DNA from 2 places in the Mesorhizobium sp. LjRoot246 genome. Region 2 is predicted to be linked to the other one. Evidence: riboswitches for the same ligand, from Rfam matches in the RefSeq annotation. Region 2 holds a riboswitch; the other holds the start of a gene.
What was found. Region 2 has a riboswitch for thiamine pyrophosphate ahead of ACSQ3L_RS15025 (YkoF family thiamine/hydroxymethylpyrimidine-binding protein). Riboswitches for the same ligand answer to the same signal wherever they lie in the genome.
Positions count from the first base shown of each region.

Region 1: linked by a shared signal. The riboswitch ahead of thiC (phosphomethylpyrimidine synthase ThiC) and the one ahead of ACSQ3L_RS15025 (YkoF family thiamine/hydroxymethylpyrimidine-binding protein) in region 2 are both predicted to bind thiamine pyrophosphate.

Region 1 covers NZ_CAXUSN020000001.1:5,891,998-5,906,398, reverse strand. The annotation lists gene ACSQ3L_RS28695 (helix-turn-helix transcriptional regulator) at 83-373, shown strand; gene ACSQ3L_RS28690 (replication initiator protein A) at 392-1,276, shown strand; gene ACSQ3L_RS28685 (DUF2840 domain-containing protein) at 1,596-2,060, shown strand; gene ACSQ3L_RS28680 (S26 family signal peptidase) at 2,057-2,617, shown strand; gene ACSQ3L_RS28675 (DUF736 domain-containing protein) at 2,663-2,989, shown strand; gene ACSQ3L_RS28670 (lytic transglycosylase domain-containing protein) at 3,003-4,082, shown strand; gene ACSQ3L_RS28665 (relaxase/mobilization nuclease domain-containing protein) at 4,329-6,068, shown strand; gene ACSQ3L_RS28660 (hydroxymethylpyrimidine/phosphomethylpyrimidine kinase) at 6,146-6,901, opposite strand; gene ACSQ3L_RS28655 (thiamine phosphate synthase) at 6,892-7,497, opposite strand; gene ACSQ3L_RS28650 (thiazole synthase) at 7,494-8,267, opposite strand; gene thiS (sulfur carrier protein ThiS) at 8,271-8,468, opposite strand; gene thiO (glycine oxidase ThiO) at 8,437-9,438, opposite strand; gene thiC (phosphomethylpyrimidine synthase ThiC) at 9,435-11,270, opposite strand; TPP riboswitch at 11,375-11,491, opposite strand; gene panD (aspartate 1-decarboxylase) at 11,596-12,048, opposite strand; gene ACSQ3L_RS28625 (beta-ketoacyl-ACP synthase III) at 12,107-13,090, opposite strand; gene ACSQ3L_RS28620 (adenosylmethionine--8-amino-7-oxononanoate transaminase) at 13,087-14,352, opposite strand; gene bioD (dethiobiotin synthase) at 14,352-14,401, opposite strand, start outside.
Region 2 covers NZ_CAXUSN020000001.1:3,103,710-3,118,110, reverse strand. The annotation lists gene ACSQ3L_RS15095 (ABC transporter substrate-binding protein) at 1-651, opposite strand, end outside; gene ACSQ3L_RS15090 (PfkB family carbohydrate kinase) at 709-1,680, opposite strand; gene ACSQ3L_RS15085 (ADP-ribosylglycohydrolase family protein) at 1,677-2,717, opposite strand; gene ACSQ3L_RS15080 (GntR family transcriptional regulator) at 2,721-3,446, opposite strand; gene ACSQ3L_RS15075 (DUF982 domain-containing protein) at 3,666-3,962, opposite strand; gene ACSQ3L_RS15070 (hypothetical protein) at 4,019-4,276, shown strand; gene ACSQ3L_RS15065 (sensor histidine kinase) at 4,411-5,481, shown strand; gene ACSQ3L_RS15060 (pyridoxamine 5'-phosphate oxidase family protein) at 5,657-5,971, opposite strand; gene ACSQ3L_RS15055 (hypothetical protein) at 5,990-6,163, opposite strand; gene ACSQ3L_RS15050 (DUF3309 family protein) at 6,442-6,606, opposite strand; gene ACSQ3L_RS15045 (methyltransferase family protein) at 6,832-7,527, opposite strand; gene ACSQ3L_RS15040 (ABC transporter substrate-binding protein) at 7,915-8,934, opposite strand; gene ACSQ3L_RS15035 (ABC transporter ATP-binding protein) at 8,931-9,695, opposite strand; gene ACSQ3L_RS15030 (ABC transporter permease) at 9,692-10,507, opposite strand; gene ACSQ3L_RS15025 (YkoF family thiamine/hydroxymethylpyrimidine-binding protein) at 10,546-11,154, opposite strand; TPP riboswitch at 11,145-11,258, opposite strand; gene ACSQ3L_RS15020 (hypothetical protein) at 11,455-11,784, shown strand; gene ACSQ3L_RS15015 (nucleotidyltransferase family protein) at 12,013-13,116, shown strand; gene msrA (peptide-methionine (S)-S-oxide reductase MsrA) at 13,186-13,704, opposite strand; gene ACSQ3L_RS15005 (glycosyltransferase family 39 protein) at 13,787-14,401, opposite strand, start outside.

The DNA of each region.
Region 1 (14,401 bases), 2.8 Mb from region 2:
CGCCTCTTCTTAATTCGACCATCGTCCGTTTCGCGCGTCCCGGCAGGCCAGGATGACAGCAAAACCGAATGGAGATCGAGCGATGTCGAAGGGTCCCGCGGACGCGCCCCAAAAATACCTGCGAACGAAGGAGGCGGCACCAATCGTCGGCCTTTGCGCTCGCACGCTGGAAAAGCACCGGACCTATGGCACCGGACCAAAATACCGAAAGGTCGGTGGTCGCGTCCTCTATGACATCGACGATCTGCACGCCTGGATCGAACTTGGTGCGCGCACTTCCACCAGCGATGCCAACGCGACTTTTGTTCCGCCTGCCAAGCCGCATGCCGCCCGCGCGCCGGCCTATGCCGGCCGGCGCCACCGCGTCTCCTGATTCTGCGGGTCAAAGAAAATGCAGCTTCGCTCGACCAATCAGCGGCAGCTTGATCTGTTCCACGCGCGCGCCAGTGTGATCACGCCACGCGATGCGCAAGACCTGATGTCGTGGCCGTTTTTCTCACTCGCCAAATCCCGCCGCATAACACCGATCGACTTTCGCATGGGCGAGGTGTCGATCCGCGTCGAGGCGACGATCGAACATGGCATGGCGACGATCTGGGACGCCGACATCCTGATCTGGGCAGCCAGTCAGATTGTCGATGCACGTGACAACGGCCTTCGCACGTCGCGTTTGATGGCGGCCACGCCCTACGAGATCCTTGCGTTCATCGGGCGTGGTGACTCCGCTCACTCCTACGACAGGCTGAAAGCCGCGCTCGACCGCCTGCAATCGACGACCGTCGCCACATCTATCCGCCAGTCGTCCGAGCGGCGGCGACATCGATTCTCCTGGATCAACGAATGGAAGGAGCGAATGGACGTCAGCGGGCGCCCACTCGGCATCGAGCTCATCCTGCCAGACTGGTTCTATGCCGGCGTCATCGACGATGCACTTATTCTCACGATCGACCGCCAATATTTTGGGCTAACGGGCGGCCTGGAGCGCTGGCTTTACCGTCTCGTTCGCAAGCACGGTGGCCGTCAGACCTATGGCTGGAGCTTTGATCTCGGCCATCTCCACGTGAAGTCCGGCAGCCTGTCACCCTTCAAGCGCTTCGCCTTCGACCTGCGCGAGATCGTGCGTCGCCAGCCATTGCCTGGCTACCGGCTGGCACTCTCCATCGATCCCGACGGTCGGCCACGCCTGACCTTCCAACCCAACCCGGTCGATCCCTTCGTGAGCGCCAGCGCAACGCCGCGTGCGCCACGTGGCCGCACCACCAGGGCTGTGAAATGACTGTGGACAGGCCCGTGCTATCAGGAACTGCAACTCCCGTGCCATCGGGAACCGGATTCCCGTGCTATCAGGAACCGGAATCGGGCTTAAGTCATTGCAGCGATTGCCGAACCCGCTCCTCTAACGTTTCTAACTGTGAATCCTTCGGATTCTTTCTAACGGAAAGCGCTCATCCACGAGGCTGTGGACGACAGCCGAGTGGTGATCTTTCCGCCAAGCCGGGAATGATCGACGTCCGCTGTTCCTCCCGAGGCACAGCTGCGTTCTTTGATCATCGTGTCGCCATGGTGACTGCTGGCCTCCTGTCACAGAGGCCAGCATGAGCAATCTCACCTACGTCGAACTGGTGTGGCTGAAGAAGCGGATCGAGAACTATATCCGGTTCGGCAAGGTTGCTTCGAACAGGACCATCGACCGCAGTCGTCGTGTCGTCTCCTTCACGCCAGGCTGCGTCTTCGCTTTCGTTCGCTGGACCGCGAACGACTTCGGCACCGTGGCTTCACGCATCGATATCCTACGCGCTGTTGCCACCGGCGAGCGCTGCTCGACTGTAGCGTATGTGCGGCCTGGTGCCGACATCCTGCTTACAGCCATCGGATGGCCGAGCGTCGAGAAGGTGCTGAAGATCATCGACGCTATCGAAGCGATCGGCATCGATCCCATTGATGTGTCGCCGGACTACTGGCGGCATGTCCACAGCCGACTCGCCGCGCGGGAGGCGCCCCGGACCTACACACGCCAGCGCCATGAGGCATGGCTCCTGCGTCGCCGAATTGAGCCATGAGCATGCGCGCAACAATCATCGTCGCGATGCTCGGCGGCGCGGTCCTCGTCGCCGCGCTGGCATGCATCGACCATCGACCGAAGTTGATCTGGAACGCGTCAGCGAGCCTCCCGGTCGGCCTCTACCGCGTCGAGCCGGTCGACAGGATCGGCGTTTCCGATATCGCCGTCGTCATGCCGCCCAAGCCACTGGCGGATTTTCTTGCCCAACGCGAATACCTGCCGAACGGCGTGCCGCTGCTGAAGCATGTGTTGGCACTCGCAGGCACTGAAGTGTGCAGGCGAGGCGGCTCCATCGTCGTCCATGGCGTGACCTTTGGACGTGCGCTCGAGCGTGACAGTCGTGGCCGGCCGCTGCCCGGCTGGCAGGGCTGCCACGTCATTGCCGATCGTGAAGTCTTCCTCATGAACTGGAACTCGGCTGACAGTTTCGACGGCAGGTATTTCGGCCCACTCCCGCTCAATTCGATCGTCGGTCGCGCGGTCCCGGTCTGGACCAAGGACCGCGCTTCTCAGGCGACGGACGATTCCGGCGAAACGGATCGCCGCGAGCCGTGACGGCTCGCACCAACACTCATCAAGGCTCATGAAAGGAGCAACGCAATGGCCCAGATCGGCACCTTCACTCGCAACGACGACGGCTTCTTCGGCAATATCTCGACGCTGACGCTCGACGCGAAGCTTGCCATCCTGCCGGCCGAGAAATCGGACGCAGAAAACGCTCCCGACCATCGCGTCTTCTGCGAAGGCATGGAGATCGGCGCGGCGTGGGATCGCAGCGGCGAGAAGGCCGGCAACTATCTCTCCGTCTCCATCGATGATCCGTCCTTCACTCAGGCGATCCGCGCCAATCTGTTCCAGTCCGATGCCGAGAAAAGTGTCTGGGCCTTGCACTGGAGCCGGCTGTCGAAGCGCGACGAACGGGGCTGATCGGATGCTCCGATTGCGCCTCAGCGAACTTTCTGAGTCAAACCCTTTGATCGATTGGGCGCCGGTCAAACCCTTCGACCGGATCGCCCGTCGGGCGGCCGCCGCGCGCAGCGAAGGTCAAGGGCGGCCGGACGCTTCCGTGTCGCTTTGGACGCCCATGGCGTCGTGGTTCGCCGGAAGCAAGTCCGGCCGGCGAAGCCTTGCCCTTGATGGGGGCGAGCACGGTGGCAGGCTGCAGGCGCGTCGGGATCGTGGTCCATGTGCTTTTATCTGCCGAGGCATTGCAGCATTGTCTGCAAGCGTCATGCTTGCCCTCCTGGCGTCTACTGTCTGTGCAGAGCCATCCGCGCATCGTGAGCGGCCGGCGCACCCCGGCAACGTCATCTCGTCCGCTGATCCCTGGTTGGTGCACATCCGGGAGGCTGCCAAGCGCTTTGCCATTCCCGAGCGGCTGCTTCGCGCCGTCATGCATGTCGAGAGCGTTGGTGATGTTCATGCGGTGTCGAGAAAGGGCGCGATGGGCTTGATGCAGATTATGCCGGCGACATGGGAGGAACTGCGCACCAGGTACCGCCTCGGTGACGATCCTTATCAGCCGCGCGACAACATTTTTGCAGGTGCAGCGTATCTCCGCGAGATGCTCGACCGCTTCGGTCGCAGCGGCTTCCTCGCGGCCTACAATGCCGGTCCTGGGCGATACGAAGAGCATCTTGCAACCGGCCGGCCGCTGCCGCGTGAGACGATCGACTACGTCAGGAAACTCGCGCCTCTGATCAACGGTTCGGTTCCCATTCCGATGCGCGAACGGCACGAAGCCGGCAGGGCGAGCGCACTCGAAGCGGCGATTTTCGCGCACGTCGTGAACACATGGAAGAGCTCGGCTTCGCAAGGTAAGCGCGAAACCAATGTTCCCGTCGAGACCGTCCTCACGGCGATCCGTTCACCCAGCGTACGATCACCTGTGGTTAAAGCGGTCACCGATCTTACCGCGCTCGTACCGCCATCGGACGGCTCGCGCAGTGAACGTGCGTTAGATCCGCCGCCCGCGATCCAGGGCCCGTTTGTGCAGAGTTCCTCCACGACACCACAATGATCACAGACTCCCTGGTCAATCGCACTCCGACCTGTTCCGTCGCGGAAATTGCGGTGGAGGATTGGCCCTGAAAGAGGACGGAGAGGGATGGCAGGATAAAGGGCCGCGATGTGCGGCTCGGTCGGGGTGCTGGATTTCAAGGGTTTGCGCGCCGGTTCCGCGATGTACGTGAGAAATCCGCGATGTGCACCCTTGCCATTTTCGGAATCTTTCCAATCGAAACCGCACCTCGCGAGCTCAGCAGCCATGAACCGTGATGATAGCTTTCGCGTGCGCCCCGGCCGCATTCGCTCTCGCGCCGGTCAGCGCGCACGCCCCTTCATCTTCCAGGCGCTCGCAGCGGCACAGCGCGCGGGCGGGCACATCTCGCGTAAGGGCCGGATCGTCTCGCCGCGCGCCTCGACGTTCGGCCGCGGCAGATCGGCGAGCATCCGGGCCAATCGCCTTATCACCGGCCGCTCGCGCGGCGCCGTCATCAAGGCTCGCGTCGTCCGACAGTTCCGTGGGTCGACACCGCTCGCTGCTCATCTCAAATACCTTCGTCGCGAAGGTGTAACGCGTGACGGGGCGGAGGCGAAGATGTTCGGCCCGGATACGGACAAGGCCGATCATGATGCCTTCTCCGAGCGATGCAAGGACGACCGGCACCACTTCCGTTTCATCGTCTCACCGGACGATGCTCACGAGTTGGGCGACCTCAAAGGCTTCGCCCGAGACCTGATGGTCGATATGCGGCGCGATCTCGGTACAAAACTCGATTGGGTGGGCGTTGACCATTGGAATACCGAACATCCGCACGTCCATATTCTCGTTCGCGGTGTCGCCGATGACGGCGAGAACCTCGTCATATCGCGTGACTACATCCGCCAAGGCATGCGCGACCGGGCGAGAGACATCCTCACCCAGACACTTGGGCTGCGCACCGATCACGACATCCGCCAAACAATCGAGCGGCAGATCGACAGCGAACGTTGGACACAGCTCGACCGCCAGCTTGTTCGTGATGCCGATCGCCATGGCATCATCGATCTCGCGCCGCACCCTGATGGCCAGCCGGACGAGTTTCTGACGCAGAAGGTCGGACGGCTCCGCAAGTTGGAAAGCCTCGGCCTCGCAAACGAGATCCGTCCTGGCCAGTGGATGATGGGCGAAGACGTCGAGTCGACCTTGCGCGCACTCGGCGACCGCGGCGACGTTATCAAGCGCATGCATCGCGGTCTCGCCCGCCAGGGTATCGACAAAGGCGCGGCCGACTATGTGCTCGCGGCTGAACAGATCGACAAATCAGTCATTGGTCGGCTCCTTGAGCGCGGCCTGGATGACGAACTGCGCGGCTCGGCCTATGCCATCGTCGACGGTGTCGACGGACGTCTTCATCACATCCGCTTCCAAGATCTCGATGCCTCAGGCGATTCAGCGCCCGGCTCCGTCGTCGAGCTTCGCCGCTACGAAGATGCGAACGGCCGCGGACGCACCGCGCTTGCCGTCCGCTCCGACCTGTCGATCCAAGAACAGGTCCACGCCTTTGGCGCGACCTGGCTGGACCGGCAACTCGTCGCCAGCGAGCCTGCCGAACTCGGCGAGGGGGGATTTGGCAGGGACGTGCATCAAGCGCTCAATGCGCGCGCCGATTATCTTGTCGAGCAGGGTCTGGCTCGGCGCGAGGGACAGCGCGTCATTCTCGTTCGCAACATGATCGACACGCTACGCGATCGCGAGGTGAACGCGCTCAGCGCTCGGCTCGCCGACGAGACCAGACTGCCGTTCTCGAAGGCTTTGGAAGGCGACCAAGTAGCTGGCGTCTACCGGCAACGTTTTTCGCTCGCGTCCGGCCGCTTCGCTATGATCGACGACGGTCTTGGTTTCAGGCTTGTCCCATGGTCGCCGTCGCTTGATGGGCACCTCGGTAGTCATATCGACGGCGTTGCACGCGCTACCGGAGGAGTGAATTGGAGTTTCGGCCGGAAACGAAGCCTCGGGCTTTGAGCGGCCTCGACCGTCGCTCAGATCAAGCCGTATCCTATCTCGGCGGACTTAAGCTTGACTGGACGAAAATGCCACTGTCATTCGGCTGCTTGCTTCTGGAGCTTCTCGAACACAAACAGCTTGCCTTTGCGCACGCTGTCTTCAAGCGGACTCGCCTTCGCCAGGTGCGCCGCAATCGCGCTGGCCAGCATGCAGCCCGTCCCGCGCATCGAAACGGCAAGACGCGGTTTGTCGAAGCGGATTGGTTCTTGATCGGGGCGCAACAGAATGTCGGCCGATCGAGGTCCCGCAGCGTGGCCGCCCTTGATCAGCAAGGCCTGCGCTGCACCGGCTAGCAATTCCCGGCCCTGCCTCACTGCGCCGTCCTCGTCCATCGCCAGCTCTGTGCCAACAAGAAGCGCCAGTTCGAAGAGATTGGGTGTGACGAGACGGCAAAGCGGCATCAGATTGCGCTTCATGACGGAGATGGCGCCTGCTTCCAGGAGCGCCCGGCCTGACGTCGACGCCAGCACCGGGTCAAGTACTGCCGGCACCTGCGGATTCTCGCGCAGCACGCCGGCAACGGCAACAACGATCTCAGCCGTTGCGAGCATGCCGATCTTGATGGCCGCCACCGTGTTGGCCCGTAGCGCGGCGCGCATCTGATCGGCCACCAGACTGGGTTGCGAATGATGGATTTCCATGACGGCTTCGTGCGTCTGCACCGTTAGCGCGGTGACAGCAAGGCAAGTGCGCACGCCAATGGAAGAGATCGTCTCGATGTCGCGCGCAATTCCGGCTCCGCCGCTGGAGTCCGACCCACCGACGACGAGCACATAAGGCCTCAGCGCCATCGGCCTGTCTTTTCGATCCATTCTCGCGTGCGTGCTTCGGGATCGTCGTTCAGCGTGATGTCTGTCACCACCGCCGCGCTGTCCGCGCCAGCCGCGAAGACGCCGTTGAGCCGGTCCGGGTTGAGACCACCAATGGCGACCAGGGGAATCGGTGCGACCCGGCGCATCCACTCGCTGATCCGTTCGAGCCCTTGCGGGGCCCATTTCATCTTCTTCAGGATGGTCGGGTAGATGGGGCCGAGCGCGATGTAGCCGGGCTCGGCGGCCATCGCCGTTTCCAGTTCGACATCATCATGTGTGCTCAGTCCGAGCCTCAGACCGGCTGCCCGAATCCGCGCGAGGTCGGCGGTTTGCAGATCCTCCTGGCCAAGGTGGACGAAGTCGCAACCTTCCTCGATCGCCAGCCGCCAGTAATCATTGATGATGAGCTGGCATTCGTGTCGGGCGCAAAGGGCCTTCGCCTTGCGGACCTCCGCGCGCAAGCCGGCCTCATCCATGGTCTTGATGCGAAGCTGCACCAGCTTGACGCCGAGCGGCACCAGCCGCTCGATCCAGGCAGAGCTATCGACGATAAGGTAAAAGGGATCGAGCTTCATGAAAAAACCGCCCTGCCGATCGTCGGTGTCGATGGCACGGCGACGTCGCGCGGTTCGAGCATTCCCGAACTGAAAGCCTCACGGCCGGCGTCGACCGCCTTGCCGAAAGCACGCGCCATGCCGACCGGATCGGCCGCCTTGGCGACCGCTGTGTTCAGGAGCACGGCGTCAAAGCCGAGTTCCATGACGGTTGCCGCATGCGACGGCCGTCCGAGCCCCGCATCCACAATGAGCGGGACGCCAGGGAAATGTCCGCGCATCGAGCGCAGTGCCATGATGTTGACCGGCCCGAGGGCGGAACCAATCGGTGCGCACCACGGCATCAAGACCTTGCAGCCTACGTCCAGCAGCCGCTCGGCGACGACAAGGTCATCGGTGGTGTAGGGGAATACATCAAAACCGTCCTCGCACAGGATGCGGGCGGCTTCGACAAGGCCGAACACGTCCGGTTGCAACGTGTCGTGGTTGCCGATCACTTCGAGCTTGATCCAGTTCGTACCGAAGACCTCACGCGCCATTTTCGCGGTCGTGACCGCTTCCTTGGCGGAGTGACAGCCGGCAGTGTTGGGCAGGATTCTGACACCCAGCGAACGGATCAACGACCAGAATTTTTCGCCGGCCCTGCCGCCTGCCATCTCACGGCGCAACGAGACCGTCACCACCGACGTGCCCGATGCCTTGACCGCATCGGCAAGGATGGCCGGCGAAGGATATTGAGCGGTGCCGAGAAGCAGGCGGGAGGCAAGCTCCGTTCCGAAAAGATTGAACAAGGTCTAGCCTCCCTGCATGGGCGAGAGGATTTCGATCCGGTCGCCGTCGCTCAACTGGAATTCCGCCCGGTTGGCTTTGTGCACGAGGTCGCTGTTGACGGCAGTGGCGAGCCAATCGCCCTCATAGGCGAGCGCGGCAAGCAGCTCCGCCAGCGTGGTGGCGGCAACCTCATGCGCTTCGCCGTTGACCATCAGTTTCATGAGCAAGTTCCTTGGTTCCGTCTTGACTGAAAACCAGGTCGGCGGCCTGGCGCGCCATGGTGGGGGCGAGGAGAAAACCGTGGCGATAGAGCCCGTTGATCGCGACGGTGTCTCCACTCGTTTCGACGCGCGGCAGGTTGTCAGGAAAGGCCGGACGAACGCCGACACCGGTTTCAACGATCTCGGCCTCGCCAAAGGCCGGATGGAGGGCATAGGCGGCCCCCAGCAGCTCCATCATGGAACGCGCCGTGACCGGTCCGGCGGACTGGCTCTCAATCATCGTCGCGCCGATCATGAACTGCGTGTCGGCACGCGGCACCGCATAAAGCGGAAAGCGCGGATGCAGCAGCCTGACCGGGCGCGACAGCGAGATATCAAGCGTGCGCAGGATCAGCATTTCGCCGCGAATGCCGCGCAGCCTGTCATCGACGGCGGCCATTCCCGTGCAGTCGATCTGACGATCGAAGCCGGAAACATGCCGGGCGTCGGTGCCGAAGTGGAATTCGACACCCATGGCTGCAAGCTTGTCATGAAGTGCCGCCATCGCCTGGCGCGGGTCGAGATGAGCCTCATCGGGGAACAGCAACCCGCGCCGGAAGCGGCCTGCGAGGTCGGGCTCCAGGATCGCAATTTCGTCTTCATCGACACGCCGATGCCCTGACGTGCGACTGGCGAACCGGTCAAGCTCACCGGCATCACGCGGCGCGGCCACGACCAGCGTTCCGGCTCGTGTCACCTGACCCGGCAGTACCGCATCCCACCAGCCGGCGGCATCGCGTCCGAGATCCAGCACCGGCTGCTCCGCGCTTTCACGCTCGCACCATGGCGCCAGCATGCCGCCGGCGAACCACGACGCATTGCCGCCGAGAGCATGTCTTGTCTCGGCAACTGTCACCGCAGCGCCGCGTGTGGCGAACTCGAAGGCTGCGGTGAGGCCGGCGACCCCGGCCCCTTGGACCAGCACCCTCACGATGGCCCATGCGCCTCCGGCATGAGCGGCGCGCCGGTCTCGTCCGCCGGCACATAGAGATCGCCGCCCTCGCGATATTTCGCCGCCATCGCCGCCATGCCCTCTTTCTGTGCCTCGGCGCGGATGTCGTGAGAGATACGCATGGAGCAGAATTTCGGCCCGCACATCGAGCAGAAATGTGCCAGCTTGTGCGCCTCCTTGGGCAAGGTCTGGTCGTGGAAGGATCGCGCGGTTTCGGGATCGAGCGACAGGTTGAACTGGTCCTCCCAGCGGAATTCGAAGCGCGCGCGGGAAAGGGCATCATCCCTGACTTTCGCCGCCGGATGCCCCTTAGCCAGGTCGGCGGCATGAGCGGCTATCTTGTAGGTGATCACGCCAATCTTGACGTCGTTGCGATCGGGAAGGCCGAGATGCTCCTTGGGCGTGACGTAGCAGAGCATGGCGGTGCCGAACCAGCCGATCATGGCCGCGCCGATGCCGGAGGTGATGTGGTCATAGCCCGGCGCGATGTCGGTCGTCAGCGGTCCAAGCGTGTAGAAGGGCGCCTCGCCGCAGACAGCGAGCTGCTTGTCCATGTTCTGCTTGATCTTGTGCATCGGCACGTGGCCGGGGCCTTCGATCATTACCTGGCAATCCTTCGCCCAGGCGATCTGCGTCAGCTCGCCGAGCGTTTCCAGCTCGGCGAATTGTGCTGCGTCATTGGCGTCGGCGATCGAGCCGGGACGAAGACCGTCGCCGAGCGAGAAGGACACGTCATAGGCGCGGCAGATGTCGCAGATCTCCGCGAAATGCTCATAAAGGAAGCTTTCCCGGTGATGGTGCAGACACCATTTGGCCATGATCGAGCCACCGCGCGAGACGATGCCTGTGACCCGGTCAACGGTCAGCGGGATGTAGTGCAGCCGCACACCGGCATGGATGGTGAAATAGTCGACGCCCTGTTCGGCCTGTTCGATCAGCGTGTCGCGGTACACCTCCCAGGTCAGGTCCTCGGCGATGCCGCCGACCTTTTCGAGCGCCTGGTAGAGCGGCACCGTGCCGATCGGCACCGGCGCATTGCGCACGATCCAGTCGCGGATGTTGTGGATGTTGCGGCCGGTCGACAGGTCCATCACCGTATCGGCGCCCCAGCGGATCGCCCAGACCATTTTTTCCACTTCCTCGGCCATCGAGGAGGTTACCGCCGAGTTTCCGATATTGGCGTTGATCTTCACCAGGAAATTGCGGCCGATGACCATCGGTTCGCTCTCTGGGTGGTTGATGTTGGCGGGAATGATCGCCCGCCCGCGCGCCACCTCGTCGCGCACGAATTCCGGTGTGACGAAGTCGGGGATCTCGGCGCCGAAGGCCTCGCCGTCGCGCTCAAGTTTGCCACGCAGGATCTCGCGGCCGAGGTTCTCGCGGATGGCGACGAACTCCATTTCGGGCGTGATGATGCCGGCGCGCGCATAGGCAAACTGGGTCACCGCCTTGCCCTGCTTGGCCTTGAGCGGCCGGTTGCGAATGGGAAATTCCGGCGTCAGGCGCTCGCCTGAGGCGAATCCATTGTCCTCCGGCCGCACGTGGCGGCCGTCATAGGCTTCGACATCGCCGCGGGCCATGATCCATTCGTGGCGAAGCCGTGCGAGGCCCTTTTCGATGCTGGTTTCGACGGTCGGGTCTGTATAGGGCCCGGACGGATCGTAGACGATGACGGGCGGCTCGCCGGCCGTCGGATGGACGGAGATTTCGCGCATCGGCACCTTGATGTGCGGATGGAGGAGGCCGGATTTGTGGATCTTGCGTGAGGCGGGCAGTGGTCCCGTCGACACGGCGGGGGTGAGGGCATTCATCTTGAGGCTCCTTTGCTCATGCATTGGAGACCCAGTTCTGTGCCGGAAGGATGAAAAGACGCTTTGCCCGGCCTGTTCGAAACAGGACTTCGGGCGTGAACTCCCGCAAAGCGCTTGCACCGTCCCTACGCCAGTATGAACTGGATCAGGTTCAACGGGTCACTGCGCCGCGAAAGCCAGCAGTATCTCAGCCCCTTGCCGGGACTCCCCTGGTGAATGCCTCAGGTTGAACGGGCCGGCGCTATTTTGTCAAGCGCATTTGGCCCGCGGCGTTGATCGGTCGCCAATCAAGTCTGCGGAAAGGCTGATGAATGCGTGGGGAAAGTCACGTCCCGGAGACCAGCGCAGGAATGGCCAAAGCCGCGTTCGCCTCGTCAAGGATGGAGAAACTGTATCGGCCGTGCGCGTCAAAATCGACCGAGTAGCTCAAGCGGTCGCGTATGTGGTTGTCCTGGTCGAAGGTGACGATCCGCGGCTTCAGCGAGGTGATCTTCGCTTCGTCCAGGTAGATGGAGTTGCAGATTATGATCTGGTCGCCGGGCTGGCAGGTGCGGGCCGCCGCTCCATTGAGGATGCAGCATCGTGAGCCGCGCTCGCCAAGAATGACATAGGTCGAAATCCGCGTACCGGAATTCTTGTTCCATATCTCCACGAATTCCATGGGCAAGATCCCGGCTGCTTCGCAGTGGTCAGGGTCCAGCGTTATCGAACCGTGATAGTTGAGGTTCGCTTCGGTGACGTGGATGCCATGCAGCTTGCCGGCGACTATTTTTCGCATTGGTCCCGTTGTCCTATTACCATTCATGACCAGTCCTACGCGCGGCCGGTCGTTCGGGCTAAATTCCGACCACGAGCGCACCGCCGCTGAGGCCTGCGCCCGCCGCCGTAAGGAGAATCTTTTCGCCCTGCCGAAATGGCTCCGTCTGGTTGGTCAGCGAGAGCGACAGCGGGATCGTCGCGGCGGAAGAGTTGCCGTATTCGGCGATCGTCTTGACGATTGCTTGATCTGCTATTCCGAGGTTCCTGCCGACCGCATCGAAAATGCGGGCATTGGCCTGATGCGGCACGAACCGGTCGATACCCTGTGGTCGCACTCCGGCAGCGGCAAGCGCGCTTATCGAGCAATCGGTCATCATCTCGACAGCCTTGGCGAACACTTCGCGTCCGTCGGTCATCGTCATGCGGGTCTGCGCGAGGTCGAGGTCGCCACGGAACGGGATGTTGCTTCCGCCCGCCGGAATCTGGATCAGCCCGTAGCGCGAGCCGTCGGAATCCACCGAAGCGCCGAGAATGCCCTGATAGAGGTCCTCGCAAGGACCAATCACCAGGGCGCCGGCGGCATCGGCGAAAAGGACTGAGCTCGCGCGCTCGGCCGGATTGATGCGGCGGCTGAGGATGTTGGCGGCGATGACCAGCGATGGTTTGCCGTGCAGGCGGGTGAACCCGTCGGCGAACATCAGCGCATAGATGAAACCGGCGCAGGCGCCGGTCAGATCGACCGCGCCTGCACGGCCAATGCCGAGCTTGTGCGCGACAAGGGGTGCACTGGGCGGCAGGAGGTGATCGGGCGTCGAGGTGGCAAGCAACAGCAGACCGATGTCGCTGCGGTCAATACCTGCGTTCGCCAGCGCCATGTCGCCGGCCTGTGTGGCAAGACCAGACAGCGTATCTTCGTCCGCTGCCCAGAAGCGCGAACGAATTCCGGTACGCCGTTCGATCCAGCCCGGTTCGAGCCCGAGATTGTTCTCGATCTCGGCATTCGCCACTTTGCGCCCAGGCGCATGATGGCCAAACCCGAGAATGCGCGACGATCTGCTCATGGCCCCGAACCGAAGCGTTCACCGGCCTCCTCGATGGCGTCATAGAGTCGATCGAGTTCCTCGCTGGCGATGCAATAGGGTGGGAGAAGATAGAGGACGTTGCCGAGCGGACGCACAAGCAGCCCCTTGTCGAGGAAGAACGCGCGCAGCTTCGGCCCGATCTCGGCCAGATAGCCGGCTGAGCCGGTGCGCAGGTCGAGGGCCGCGATCGTGCCAGTCGCTCGGCAGTCGGTGAAGTTGGCATTGTCACGAAAGCGCCGAAGCCCAGCTGCCTGCTGCGCACTCAACGCCGCGACCCGTTCGGCCACCGGCTCATCGTGCCAGATCTCGACATTGGCGAGTGCTGCCGCGCAGGCAATCGGATTGGCGGTGTAGGAGCTCGAATGAAAGAAGGTCTTCTTCCGATCTTCGGAATAGTGAGCCTGGAAGATGGCATCGGTGGCAAGCGTGGCGGCCAGCGGGATGGCACCACCGGTCAGCCCCTTCGAGGTGCACAGGATATCCGGAGAGATGGATGCCTGTTCGCAGGCGAACATCGTTCCGGTGCGCCCCCAGCCGGTCATCACCTCGTCGGCGATCAGCAGCGTGTCGGAGGCCTCAGTGATCTTTTTCAATTCGGTCAGAACTGACGCCGGATACATCAGCATGCCGCCGGCGCCAAGCACCAGCGGCTCGACGATCAGGGCGGCGGCACGCCGGTCGCGAGAGATTGCCTCGAACCGATCCAGTGTCTCCTGCTCGCGCCCTGCGGCCGGGAAGGGGATGGTGTCAACCTCGAACAGCAAAGGCTCGTAGGCGGCGTTGAACACGCCGCGAGCACCGACGCTCATCGTGCCGATCGTGTCGCCATGGTAGCTGTGCTCCATGACGACGATGCGCGAACGCGGCGCACCGAGGTTGCGGAAATAGCCAAGCGCCATCTTCAGCGCGACTTCGACGGAGGTCGAGCCGCTGTCGGAATAGAACACCCAGTCGAGTCCGGGCGGAGCGAGGCCGACAAGTGCCCTGGCCAGGCGTTCGGCCGGCTCGTGCGTGAAGCCGGCGAAGATGATCTGGTCGAGGCTCGACGCGGTCGTCTCGATCGCCTTCATGATGCGGGGATGGCGATGGCCATGGGTGACGACCCACCAAGAGGAAATGGCGTCCAGGATGCGCGCGCCGTCGGCCTTGTGAAGGTAGGCGCCTTCGGTCCGGACGATTTCGGGGATCGAATGCTCGAGCGCGTGCTGGGTGAAGGGGTGCCAAACTTGGGACTGCGGCATCATTGGCCTCTGGCAATCAAAGCGAGGTCGAAGCCGGCAATCATCGCGT
Region 2 (14,401 bases):
GTTCCAGTCGTTCTCGGAACTCCAGAAGGTCTTGATCTGCGGCATCAGCGAAGTCAGCTTTGCCTTGACCGCGTCCATATCCTTGATGTCGTTGATGTTCTGGCCGGTGGCTATAGCGCCGAACTGCACCGCCTCGACGGCGTCGTCGCGAATGACGACGCGGCCCTTGTGAGCGGCATCCCACATCTCGGCGATGCTCGTTGGCGGCTTGTCGAAGGATTTTTCGTTGATGGCGAGTGCCGTCAGGCCCCACACCCACGGCACGCCATAGACCTTGCCGTCATGGACGAGCATCGGCGATCCCGCCTTATCCTTGCTGATGTCGGCGTAGTTCGGCAGTTTCGACACATCAATCGGCTGGATCAGCTTACCGTCCATCGCCTGGTCGTTGAAGGCGGCGTTGATCATGACCACGTCGTAGAGGCCGGGATTGGTCCGGATCTTGGTCAGCATTTCCTGTTCGGAATTGAAGAAGTCGTTGACGACCTTGTTGCCGGTCGCCTTTTCGAAAGCCTCGACGGCCCACGGCTCGTCGGTGCCGTAGCCCTTCCAGTTGAGCACGTGCACTTCGTCGGCCTTGGCGGCGAAGGCGAGTGCGGAGGTAAAGACGGCGGTCGCCGTCAGCAGAGCAGTCAAGTCAGGCATGCGCATGGTTGGTTCCTCTCTGTGTTTTGCCCGCTTTGCCGGGCTTGTCAGGCTTTCCAGCTGTTATGCATTGGCCTTCTGTGTCCGGCCTGCCCCCGACGGGTCGGCGGCATGGCTCAGGAATGTCTGGATTTCGCGATTCGTCGGCGCCGAAGAGCCGCCGTGGCGGGTGACGGAAATGGCCGCCGCCGCGTTGGCTTGGCGCGCTGCCTCAAAGGGCGGCGCGCCGCCCGCCAGCGCGCTGACGAAAGCCCCGATATGCGTGTCGCCGGCGCCATTGGTGTCGATCGCGGTGACCTTGAAGCCGGCAATGGTTTGCGCCGAGCCGTCGGCCAGCCTGATATGGCAGCCCTTGGCGCCGGCTCGAATGACGACACCGTCAGCTTTCGGGCAGTGGTCGGCGAGAAGTCGTGCTGAGGCAGCCTCGACATCGCCCGAGCCGGCAATCTCGGCCGCTTCCGTCGTGTTGCAGCTCAGCCATGTGGTGCGGGCAAGCACCCGCGACAGGATCGAGCGTGGAATGTCCGAGATGACCGGCGTCGGGTCGAAGACGAGCGGAGCATCTGGCGGCAGCGCCTCGATCCAGTCGGTGAGCGCATCGCGGCTCTTGGGATAGCTCAGCGTATAGCCGGAGGCGAACACCCAGTCTCCCGGCGCCACCACGACCGGCGCCATCATATCGAGGCCGAGTACGCTCTCCGCACCTGGCCACGAGACGAAGGTGCGTTCGGCGTCGCTCGAGATCATGGCGACGCAATTGCCACTGTCCATCAAGGGCGATGGCGGCGTCAGCGTCGCGATGCCCTCGGCCATGAAAGCGGCGCGCAGGAAGTCGCCATTGGATCCACTGCCGAGCTGGCCGCCGAACACCACCTGCATGCCGGTGCGGGCGGCCGCGACCATCATGTTGAAGCCGCCACCGGCGACCTGGGCGAAGCTCGATGCGGTCTTCTCCGTGCCGGGTGCCGGCAAGGCGTCGATACGATAGACGTAGTCGACCACCGCACTGCCGACATGCACGAGACGACCGCTCATGCCGCGGCATCCTTGCCGGACTGGGTTTTTGCTACTCGCGCCGCCACAAGATCGTCAACAAGGGCGCGAACCTCCGACATGTCGATGCCCACGAGCCGGGCGATGTGTTGTTGCGGCAATCGGGAAAAGCCGGTGCAGGCGCCGGCCATGCCGGCCGCAATGGCGCCGATCGTGTCGGTATCACCACCGAGATTGGCGCTGATGACCGCCGCTTGCCATGGATCGCCGCGGGCGATTTCCAGCACCGCGAAGGCAGCGGGGACCGATTCCTGGCTGGCGACGCCGGTGCCGACCAGATCGGTGATCAGCCTGATCGCATCCCTGACCGCCTTGCCGCGTACGATGTCCTGCGCCCACACAATTCGCGCGGCGATGTCGCCGCCGGTGACCCAATGGCCGAGCGTCGCCCCTCGCCTCGCCGCCGCGACGGCGCTGGCGGAAGCGGCACGCCAGCCGCCGCCAGCGACGCCGCGGCTGACGGCGGCGGCAACGGCGGCGGCGGAGGCGATGGCGATCGAGGTGTTGTGCGTCGCCCTGCAGGTCTCCGCCACCTTGGCGACGAACGCTTCCAACGGTTCGAGCGGCATCATGACGCCGACTGGCGCGATGCGCATCGCCGCACCGTTGGTGTCGCCGCTACGTCCCGCTTCCTCTGCCGGCACGCCATTGTTGATGGCGTCGATGGCGCGCTTGGTCGACGGCCCCAAAAGATCATAGCTGCCGCGCGCCTTGACCTCGCGCTCCCAGTCGAGCAGTGCATTGACCCAGCGCGTGTGGTCGAAGCGGTCGCCGGATTCGACCAAAATGCGGCCGAGCAGAAGCGCCTGTTCGGTGTCGTCGGTGATGGTGCCGGCAGCCAGCCCCTTCGACACCGGGTGATCGGCGAAAGGCGCGATGAAATCCTCGACATGGCCATAGAATTCGGCAATGCGGGCCGGCGACAAAAGTTGCGTCGGCATGCCGAGCGCATCTCCAAGCGCTCCGCCGACGAGCGCGCCCATGGCCCGATCAAGCATGTCGTTGGCGGTATCTGGCATCGCTCAGAACCTCATATGCAGCGCGAAATGCGCCGGGTTGAGCAGGCTGGTGACATATTCGATCGGCCGATCGTCGGCGGCACGCGTCAACCGTCGGCCGCGCAGGAACGGCGTGCCTTGCGGGCAGCCGAGGATGGCCGCGTCCCCTGCATTCAGCATCTCGATCTCCACCCATTCCTCGCCATGGTCGGCAATGAGGCCGGCGCCGCGCAGCGTCTGATGCAGCGAGCCCTCGCGCAGGCCACGCAGCGGCACATCCTCCAGTTCCGGCGAAAGCGGCAGCCGGCTGCGCTCGATGGAGATCGCATGGCCATCGCTGGCATTGGTGCGCACCCGGTCGACAGCGATGAAGAACGGGCTTTCGATACCAAGCAGCGCAGCCAAATCGGCGTCCTCGATGACCTCCAGCCGCAGCGTCCGCGTCTCGGCATTGGCGCCGGCATTGGCCAGCGCACGCGACCAGCCGATGGCGTCGTCGACCGGCTTGCCGTCGAAGGTGACGAACGAACCAATGCCGACCTTGGTGGTGATCAGTCCGCGGCTGGACAGTTCCTCGAGGCCCTTGCGGACTGTGTTGCGGCTGACGGAGAAGCGCTGGACAAGTTCATTCTCGCTTTGCAGGCGGTCGCCGAAGCCAAGAACGCCGGAGCGGATTTCATGTTCGAGAACAGTGGCGATCTGCTCGGGCTTGCCCGTGCCGGGAGATAAATGAACCGCGCGCCGCTTCACATGGGTACCTGTTCAATAAACCTGTATGATCATGTTCAATATCGAGATGCGAATGCCATGTCAACGGGATGCTGAAGGCTGGCCAAACAGGCGACGAATGTGGGGATTGCCTGCAAGACGCGCTCACAGGCCGGTCGATATAGGTCTTGAGAAGATCGCCAAAAGACGCCATTCATCAAGGGGATAGAGCCAAGTCCTGATTCAATTTGAACGGACAGGCTAGGGTATCGACACCTCGCGCGGCTCAACGAGAATGTCCGCCTCGATCGCCGCGTTGATGAACGCCGCGCGTGCCGCCGAGGCTTCTTTCTTTCCCTCGAGCACGGCCAGGCAGACTTTGCGGGCAACCATGTGCCTTTGCCCGGTCGCGACAGGCCAGCGGTTCATCAGTATGTCGGCGGCTTGAGCAACTCGTTCCACGTTGAAGATCGAGTTTCGCGATCGGCCGAGCGCAATCCTGACCGGCTCATCGAAACGCTGATCTTGCACGATGCCACCCCCAAAGTCGGCATTCATCGATTCGCGGCCTTCAACCCCGCGCAATGTGATAGGTTCCGCGCCAAAGGTGCAAGATGTCCGATTCCAGTGGTCAGAAAAATCCCAGGCTGATTGTCGTGGTCGCATTCGACCGTGGCGAGGATGGCGAGTTGTTTCCAGCCTTTGGACCCGCCGACCAGCAGAGCGAGGACCGCGCCATACGCACCGCCAGGGCTCTGGCGGCAAAGCATGCCGGCGTCATCGCCTGGAGCCGCGAGGCCGACCCGACGCTGGGCGAATACGGCCCGCCGAATACGCTCTTCGTCAGCGGCGACGTGCCTGACATGGAGTAATCGATTGGCGTGCCAGGATCTGGGTCCGCGCTCAGTGTAGGCGGCCTGGCGCATTCAATTCGCGACAACGGTCGAGCAACCGTATATAGCCGGGACGTAGGGGGGCAAAAACGCCGCTCGTCTGGCTTGTGCCCATGTTTCAACCCATCGTGAATATCGAAGACGCGCAGACTCTGGCGCAGGCGATCGTCAATACGATCACCGAGCCATTTCTGGTCCTCGATGAGCAGTTTCGCGTGCTGGCGGCCAGCCGCTCCTTCTACAACACATTCGAAGTCGACCCAGGGCAGACCCAGGGATCGCTGCTCTACGCGCTCGGCGACGGTCAGTGGGATATTCCTGCACTTCGCCTGTTGCTGGAGACGATCATTCCCGAGAAGACCGCCATGGACGATTTCGAGGTCGAACATGATTTCCCGCGAATCGGCCGTCGCACCATGCTGCTCAATGCCCGCAAGGTGCTTTACGACCACAGTTCGGCCATCACCATTCTTCTCGCCTTCAATGACATAACGGCCCGTCGTATCATCGAGCGGGAGAAGGAAGAGCTGCTCAGCCGCACCGAGGATCTGCTTCGGCAGAAGGACGTGCTGCTGCGCGAGATGGAGCATCGGGTTGCCAACAGCCTGCAGATCATTGCCTCGATCCTGTTGCTGAAGGCACGCTCGGTCACTTCGGAAGAGACGCGCCAGCATCTCAAGGACGCCCACCAACGCGTTCTGTCCGTGGCCGAAGTGCAGCGCCATCTCCACACCTCGGCCGGCATCGACGAGATCGACGTCGGCTCTTATCTTCCGAAACTGTGCAGCAGCCTCGCCTCGTCGATGATCGGCGAAGCCCAGCCGATCACAGTCACCGTGACGGTCGAAGGCGGCAGGATGGATTCGCAAAGGGCCGTCAGCCTGGGACTGATCGTCACCGAACTCGTCCTCAACGCCATCAAATATGCCTTCCCCAAGGCGAGGTCCGGCGCTCGCATCCAGGTGAGCTACGAGACCGCCGGCAGCGACTGGAAACTGACGGTTTCGGACAATGGCGTCGGCAAGATCGCCAACGACATACCGGCTACCGGTCTTGGAACAGCCATCGTGGAAGCACTGGTCAAACAGTTGGAGGCCAAGGTGGAAGTGATCAGCGACACTGCCGGCACCAGCGTGTCGGTCACCCGGGCGACGTTCACCTCACGAGTGCCGCGAGCGGCGTAAAGCCGCTACCACGATGCCTGCCTTCCGGATATCGCCTCGATCCTGATCTGATAGAAAAGATGGCTGCCCGAAACTGTCGCGGCGTCGCCTGGCTTCAGGGCTCCCGGTTCCCACCAGTTCGCATGCCTTGCCAGAAGCGACCAGGCAAATTTGCGATCACTGTCGAAGGGAGCAATCATTCTTTCGACGCCGGAGGCGCTGCCGTCCAGATCCAGTCCTTTGGGCAGCTCCTCGAAAGGCCGTCCACGACGACGCTCCTCCAACCATTGATACCACCGACGTCATCCACCTGAAGACAGACGTGGGGATTGGCCTGCATCCACTCGACCTTCCTGCCGGGAAGCGAGAAGCTGAAAATGGCGTCACCACCGAAGGCAAAATGGATCGGCACCACATAGGGCCTGTGCTCGCGCACACAGGCCAGGCGGCCAAGCCTTTGCGCCTTCAGCAGGGCGATGCAGTCCAGCCGCGTCATCTCCTTGACGTTCATCGTGATCCTTCTTTCTGGTCAGGCACGGCGGTCGATGCAGCGGATGATCTTGATGGCCTCTGCTTCTGCCACGCCAATCAGTGCATCGATTCCCTGGATGGTCTCGATATGACCGCGAGCCGCCACCATCCGCCGCAGGACGTGAAGATCATCGCGAATTTCGCAGAGTGTTGTCCGCAGCGTCGGGGGCATTAGGGAGCCTTCCGTAACTCAACGGTATCGACACAGACCGGTTCCCTCGCCCGTCAAGCAAAAGCCCGCTACGGTGAACCGGAGCGGGCCTTGGAGGAGGACAAGGGGCGGGACCCTCTCCTCTTGTTTCCACGGGGGGTGTGGACCGCGATCACGTTACAAAAATTTCGAAACGAGCCGGATCACAAGCAGGCCTGCACACATCACATTCCGGTGCGCGACAGGCACTGACGCGGTCACGAGATTGCGATCGACCCGGCGTCAATTGAGCAGCGCGGCTAGATCCGCCCAAGCACGACAAGCACGATGATGATGAGCAGCACGAGCCCGAGGCCCCCGCCGCCATAATAGCCTGTGCCATAAAAGGGGCCGCCGCCGAGGCCGCTGAAGCCGCCAAGCAGCGCAATGATGAGGATAATGATGAGAATGGTTCCTAGGCTCATGGCTTTTCCCGCTCCTGTAGGCGCTGACGCGCCGGTTTGAACATCGCGCTATTCGGATGTTGCTGGGGATGTGAACGCTTTCAAAGCATTAGCGTTCCGCCCGGCGAGCGACGCCGCCCGGCCTTTCCGCAGAAAATCCGGAAACCTGCATAGCGCGGAAAGCTTGCCATCGCTCGCAAATGCAACCGGCGGCCCAGCCCGGTATTAGGGTTGGGCGCCCTGTCGTCAGACGATGCCGTAGTACAGCCTGTAATGGACGCGCTTCATATAGTCCCGGTATTCTGGCGTGGCGGCCAGCAGCGCCTCTTCGCGCAGGATGCGATGCACCTGGAAGAAGGTGATCACGGCGTAGACGGCGAGATTGTAGAAGGAAAAGGCCGACAGCAGGAACAGGACATGGCCGGCAAGATAGCCGGCATAGATCGGATGCCGCACCAGGCGGTAGGCACCGCCGGTCATCACACCGCGATTGCCCGGCAGGATGGCGAACGAACGCCCCAACGATATCTTTCCCCAGATCACAAAGCCTAACGCCAGGGCCTGCAGCGGTGCTGCGACATAGACCGGAACGATGGCCGCGCCCGGCTCCAGATCGATGAAGCCGACACCGAAGCTGGCGACCACGGAGACAACCACCGTGAGCGGGTTCCAGTCACGAACCTGGGGCCGCCGGGACAGAAGCAGCCAGGTAAAGGTTAGTATCTCGGAAATCGCCACCAGTGCGACATTGATGCGGGTCGGATCGAGCATCAGGTGATGTATGCCGCTGTAGACGAACATGCCCGCGAAGGCCAGCGCGCAGATCCGAAAAAACCCTTCCCGCAAATCGACCAGAATCTCGCGCTTTCGCGCTGCCGACAAAATCCTGGCGCCGTTGCCGTGCGAAAGGGTTTCGCTTTTTGATATGAGCAAGGCAAGCACCCCGATGATCCCTCAGGGCGACCATTGCACGCAACCATTGCCGGGCAGTTAATCAACAAGATCGGATCAGCATTAAACGTCCGAAACGCATCGCAAGCCGAAAGCAGAGCGATGCAGAGTGGCTGCGTTCCATTTATGCTTGCCTCGACCGCAAGAACCCCTTTGCCTATGGGACCGCGGCGTGGCCCGGTTCCGCAAGGCGGGCTGTGGTGGGGCCATCGCCGATGGAGCCAGACGCAGTCGCCCTGTCGCTGCAGGGTGAACCCGGGCGACACGTCAGAACCACTCTGCTCTATGAGATCGCCCGGAATTAGTTGATCTGTCGCTGCCCGTGAGCCTCTTTGACTGGCCAGCCATTTCCCCGAGGTTCGAGAAGCCATTAGCTCCCTACCCCAGAGTCAAATTGCTGAAATACCGCGCGAAATCAGGCCGTTGCGTTAGAACTTTGCCATCGGCATCGCGCAGAATGCCGGAAGCGAAGAGATAATCGCCGATCGCCTCCATCTTGGCCGGATCCATGATGCCGATGGCACCGCTTTGGCTGCGCAGATAGTGGCCGTCGATCAACGCCTTCAGCGAGGTGTGGATCAGCGCCGGATTGGTCAGCGCATCCTTGTTCGCCGCGATCAACAGGGCTGCCGCCTCATCGGGTCGGTCGACGGCGAACTGGTAGCCGCGCTGTGTCGCCTGGACGAAGGCGGCCGCGGGCTTGGGGTTTGCCTGGAGATAGGCTTCGCTCGAAGAGATCAGTGTCGTGTGCTCGTCAGGCACGCCGTAATCGGCATAGACGAAGCTGCGTTGTTTGACGCCCTTGAGCTCGGCTTCGACACCCTCCCAGGTCGAGACTTCGAGCGTGAAATCGACCGAACCATTGGCCAGCGCCTCATAGGCTGAGGTGCCGAGCGTCACCGTCTCGAAATTGCCCTTGCCGCCATCATGGCGGATGATGGTCGATATCAGAGCGTTTTCCCAGGCGCTGCCGAATCCGCCATAGGTCAGGCCGTCGAGGTTTCTCGGGCTTACGATCTCGCTGCGTGCCGCATTGAAGACCACGCGGCCGGTTTCGGATTGCACCACCGCATAGACGCCCTTCAGGTCCGCTCCGGCGGTTCTCTGGGTGAACAGGCTGATGGTGCCGTTGATGCCGAAATCGGCGACGCGATTTGCAACCAACGTGCCCGCACCGGTATCGCTGTAAGGCAGGATGTCGACCTCGAGCCCGGCCTCGCGATAGAAGCCCTTGTCGCGGGCGACGAACAGTCCGATGTGGTTGGTGTTGACCGTCCAGTCGAGGGCAACGGTGACCTTTTGTGCCGATTGTGCTTGGGCTCGCCCCGATCCGGCAACGAGCGGAAGGCCTGTGGCAAGGGTCAGCAACAAGGCCTGCCGGCGCGTCAAGTCAGTCATGATTGTGTCCTTTTGGATGGGTTGGGGTTGAGGATGATGTCGAGGATTTCGGCCTCGAGCGCGCTTGCCTGCCGTGCGGCTTCGCCGCCAAGGCTGCGCGGGCGCGGCAGCGGCACCTTGATTTCACGGACGATGCGGGCCGGGCGCGCGGACAGCACGTAGATGCGGTCGGACAGGAACACGGCTTCGCGCACATCATGGGTGATCAGCAGCGCCGTCCAGCGGTGGTGCCGCCACATCTGTTCAAGCCAGCGCTGCATGGCGGTGCGGGTCAGTGCATCGAGCGCGCCGAACGGCTCGTCGAGCAGGAGCATGTCGCGCTCCTGCACCACGGTGCGCAGCAAGGCCGCGCGCTGGCGCATGCCGCCCGAAAGCTGTGCGGGAAAATGCCGCTCGAAGCCGGCAAGCCCGAATTCGGCAAACAGTGGCGCGACGCGCGCCCGCGCCGCCTTGCGCCTTATGCCTTGCACTTCGAGCCCGAGCGCCGTGTTGTCGAGGACGCGCCGCCACGGCATCAGCGCGTCGCGTTGCGGCATGAAGGCGAAGTGCTTGCCGTGGTCATCGAGCGGCGCGCCGTCGAACAACATCTCGCCCTCGCCATGCTCGGCGCCGGTCAGAAGCTGGAACAGCGTCGACTTGCCGGCACCCGAGGGTCCAAGGATCGAGACGAATTCACCGGCGCCGACAGTCAGCGAAATATCGGCCAGCACGTCGAGCCCACCGAACGCCTTGCGCACATGCCGCAGCTCGAGCCGGCTCATAGCCGTGGCCTCTTCACTGCGATTGCCTTGCCGGCGCGCTCCCAGGGCATAGCTTGGCGCTGCAGCAGCACCGTCAGCCCAAAAAGGACAAGTGTCAGCGCGGCGCTGACACCGACGGCGGCTAGCACCAGATCGGGCCGAAAATTGTTCTTGGCGTTGAGCATGTAGATGCCCAGCCCCTTCGCCGCACCCGCATATTCCGCGAAGATGGCGCCAACCACGGCATAAGTGATGGAAATCCTCAGGCCAGCGAAGAAGTAAGGCAGCGCCGAAGGCAGCCGCGCCAACATGAAGATGCGCCAGCGCCCTGCTCCCATGGCGCGCAGCATCTGGCCGATCTCGGCCTCGGTCGACTCGTAACCCTCGACCAGTGCGACCAGCATCGGAAAGAAGGTGACCAGCGCCACCAGCATGATCTTGGGCGCCAGTCCGAAGCCGAACCACAGCACCACCAGCGGCGCAATCGCCACCAGCGGCAAGGTCTGGCTGACAATGAAGACGGGAAACAGCGCACGCCGTAGCGGCTGGAAGAAGTCGACCAGCATCGACAGCGCAAAGGCGGCGCTGAGCGAACAGGCAAAGCCAAGCAGCGTGGCGCGGATAGTGGGAATGGCGTTGTCGGCCAGCGCCTCGCGATTGAGCATCGCTTGCTCGAAGACACGCGACGGCGCCGGCAGTATCGTCGGCTTAATGCCGGAATAGGTGGCATAAAGCTCCCACGCCAGCAGGAGCAACCCGACCGAGACCATGGCCGGCCCTGCCCTGACAAGAAGGCTCGCGATCGGGCGCGAAGCGGCTGATGATGAGATCACGGAAATAACCTTTGACGGCCGCCGACGCGGCGGCAGTTTCAGACAGCCGACGGGCTGTTGGCCGAGACCGTGACGTCTAGGGTTACGTGACCGGCGCCTGGTCCGAAGCGGCAGAAAGCCTCGTCCAGCGCCGAAAAGACCGCGCCGGCATCGCCACGCAATTTCGTGCAGAAATGCTTCGAGCGCTCATAGACGCCGGACTGCTTGAGAAAGTCGATGCAGCCGTAAATCTCGTCCATGTGGTCGTCGGTACCCATCACATAGAGCGAGAATTGCGCTGCCGCCGGTTGGCCGGTGGCATCAGCACTGCGCACTGCCGCGACCGCCGCATCCTTGCGCGGGCCGAGTGGCCCGACCGGTCCGCCAAACGCATCGGAGCGGCAGATCGGATCATCCGGCTCGCCCGGGCAGCCGCGCGAGATGGTGGCCGACAACACGCAATGTTCGCCGCTGCGGGCTGCCGCCACGAAGAGGTCGCGCATGGCGGGAAACAGCACTTCCGGCGGCCCGACCAGCAAGGTCGAGATGTCGTCGGTCTCGATCCTGAGCTTGTCGCGGTACGGATCGAGCGCGCCGAGCGCGCCAATAATGACGCCGACGAAATCGTCGGCCATGGGATATAGGGAAATCTGTGCGCCTGAAAACATCGCCCGCCTCGCTCCGCTGGTATTACCCAGATCAGCTTCTAGGGTCTGTGGGCTTGCCGCCCCCGTCTCAGCCCCGACCGTACGGAGCACCCCTGTGGATGCGCGGGTTAAAGCACCATTCGAGCTGAAGTGGAAGCCGTTTTTTCAGCGCACTGCGCCAAAAGCATTGCGCCAGGCAGGGCGCTGCTTGGGTGGAATTCTATCGGGAACCTTCACTGCCGCGACCGGTTGTCTCCACAGTCGCGATGCGATCACCTTCATAAAAACGAGCGACGAGTTCACAGAAAATGGAGACAAACCATGTTCATGAAAATCCTCGCAGCTTCGGCTCTCACCATTGGTCTGGCCGCATCAGCCATGGCGCAAAGCGCTGGCGATAACGGCACGAATGGAGGTGGCAGCGGCCGGTCGGTGACGGTCGACCCACAAACCCCGGCTTCGCCGAATACGATCGTGCCGGACACTGTGGATCCGGGCATCACCAACAGCACGACCGGCATGCCCGACGACATGAATTCCAACGCGGATCGAAACTGCCCGGCCAGTCCGCAGGGCGCACAGCCAGATGCCAACGGCACCTCGCCGGGCACGGCTTCGCCGACAGTCAACGACAACCATTGCGGTAAGTAAGTTGACGCCAATCGGAGTGAGAACCTGCGGAGCGAATGCTGCGCGCGGGTTCTTGGCGCATCGTCAACCGCCGGACCGCGTCTGACACAGCGGTTGGTCGAAATGTTCGGATCAGGCGATTATAAGGTTTTCGCATTTCTCTTATAACCGCCTTGAAATTCGGCGGCAAGGCGCGCAGTTATAAGGAAATTGCAAATTTCTTATAACCTAAAGACGTCGGACGCCGTCATGAAATCGATCGACATCGCATATCGCACCCTGTTCGCGGAACTCGTGCAACGAAGCCTGGATGCCTCGTTCCAAACCGACTTCTCGACGGCAGGCAATTTCGTGCGGGTTCCCGTAAAAGGCCGCGACTACTGGTATTTCGAGGAAACCAGGCCGAAGACCACAAGACGATATGTCGGGCCGGCCGACGATCCCGAGATCGCAAAACGCGTCGCCGCCTTCAAGGAAATCAAGAGCGACCTAAAGGCTCGTCGCAAGCTGGTATCGACGCTTGTACGCGAGGCTGGGTTGACGGAGCCGGAAAAATTTACCGGTGATGTCGTTGAAGTTCTTGGCAAGGCCGGATTTTTCCGCCTGCGGGGTGTCCTGGTCGGCACCGTCGCCTTCCAGACCTATGCCGGATATCTGGGCGTTAGGCTACCCGGCGGGGCGCTGCAGACAGGCGATGCCGACTTTGCTCAATTTCACTCGGTTTCGGTAGAGGTGAACGACAGTCTGCCGCCGATCATGGATGTGCTGCGCGATATCGATCCTTCGTTTCGCGAGATTCCTCATAGAGCGGATGCCACTCGCACGACCCAGTTCGAAAACGCTTCCCGGTACAAGGTCGAATTCCTGACCCCAAACCGGGGTAGCGACGACCACGCTGACCACGCGAGCGCGATGCCGTCGCTGGGCGGCGCATCGGCGCAGCCTTTGCGATACCTGGATTTTCTCATCCGCGAACCCGTAAGAACCGTCTTGTTGCATCGATCAGGGGTCCCGGTGCTGGTCCCCTCACCCGGGCGATATGCTGTCCACAAACTGATTGTCGCCTCCCTTCGCCAGGAGAATGCAAACGGCACCGCAAAACGGGAAAAGGATATTCTTCAGGCAAGCTTGCTTGTCGAGGCGATGGCAACCGCCCGCCGGCAAGATGATCTCGCCCTGGTGTTTGCCGAAGCATGGAATCGCGGCGCCAACTGGCGCGGTGTAATCCAACGAGGCCTTCGTTTGCTCGATCCCGATCGGCAAGACGCGGTCGAGACTATCGTTCGAAGGGCGCTTTCGGACATTGGTGAAAAGCTCGACGGCTTCACCGAGGCGACAAGGCGCACTGACTGAGGGGTTTGGAATGCGATGAAACTGCTCGACGATCCCGTCGAGCAGCAATGCATGGCGAAATCGCAGAATCTACGAAACGGCCTTCTCGCGGACCGGCAGCTTCCAGCCTGGCCTGACGAAATGGCAGGTGTAGCCGTTGGGATATTTCTCCAGATAGTCCTGGTGTTCGGGCTCGGCTTCCCAGAAAGGACCCGCCGGTTCCACTTCGGTGACGACCTTGCCCGGCCACAGACCTGAGGCATCGACATCGGCGATGGTGTCCTCGGCGACGCGCTTCTGTTCGTCGCTGGTGTAATAGATCGCGGAGCGATAGCTCATCCCGACATCGTTGCCCTGGCGGTTGCGGGTCGTCGGATCGTGGATCTGGAAAAAGCGTTCCAGCAGCGTGCGATAGCTTATGATGGCCGGATCGAAATTGATCTCGATGGCTTCGGCATGGCTGCCATGATTGCGATAGGTGGCGTTGGGCACGTCGCCGCCGCTGTAGCCGACACGTGTGGAGATGATGCCGGGATAGCGCCGTATCAAGTCCTGCATCCCCCAGAAGCAGCCCCCGGCAAGGACTGCGCGTTCGGTCGAAGTCGCCATATCACGTCTCCTCAAAAGCAAGTTGGTCTGCCCATAAATGGGCATGGTCACCTGCTTCGTCCAGCGGGCCGACGAACCTGCTTCAATTGCTCGGTGGTGCGAGGCTGTCGATCACACCCGGCAACTGCCGCGCGCCAGGCGGAATGGCGGCGAAGCTGATCGCCACCGGCGATGCCTTGAGCGACCAGTCGAAAAGAACGGTTTTGACTGGGATGTCGCCCACCCACGCCTGCAGATAAGATGGCACATCGCGCCCAGGCCAGACCAGCAATATGCCGTGCTCGCGCAGCCGCTCCTTGGTGATCCAGGGGGCGTACTGCATGTTCAGTTCGGTGAAGATCGACGGCTTGTCATAGGCATTGAGGCCCGCCAGCGGCCCAATAAGGGCATGGCCGCCAACGATGTCGAGCCGATCGGGCGTCGCAGCGTGCCAGACGGCCTCTGCCTCATCCGAGATCTTTTGCGCCGGCCAGCAGACGGCGTCCATGCGCCCGCGCAGATTGCATTTCGTCCAGCGGATGCCCGCATAGGCACCGGATATGCCGACAATGCAGATGAGCGCGCAGATCGCCAGCTTTCGCATCTCGACGGCGCCGAGGCGATGGCCCAGGAAGGCGAGCGCCACAACGCCGGCAAGATTGTACATCGGCGCGCCCCAGGCCTCACCTGTACCTGCGAACAGGGACGCCGCCATGAT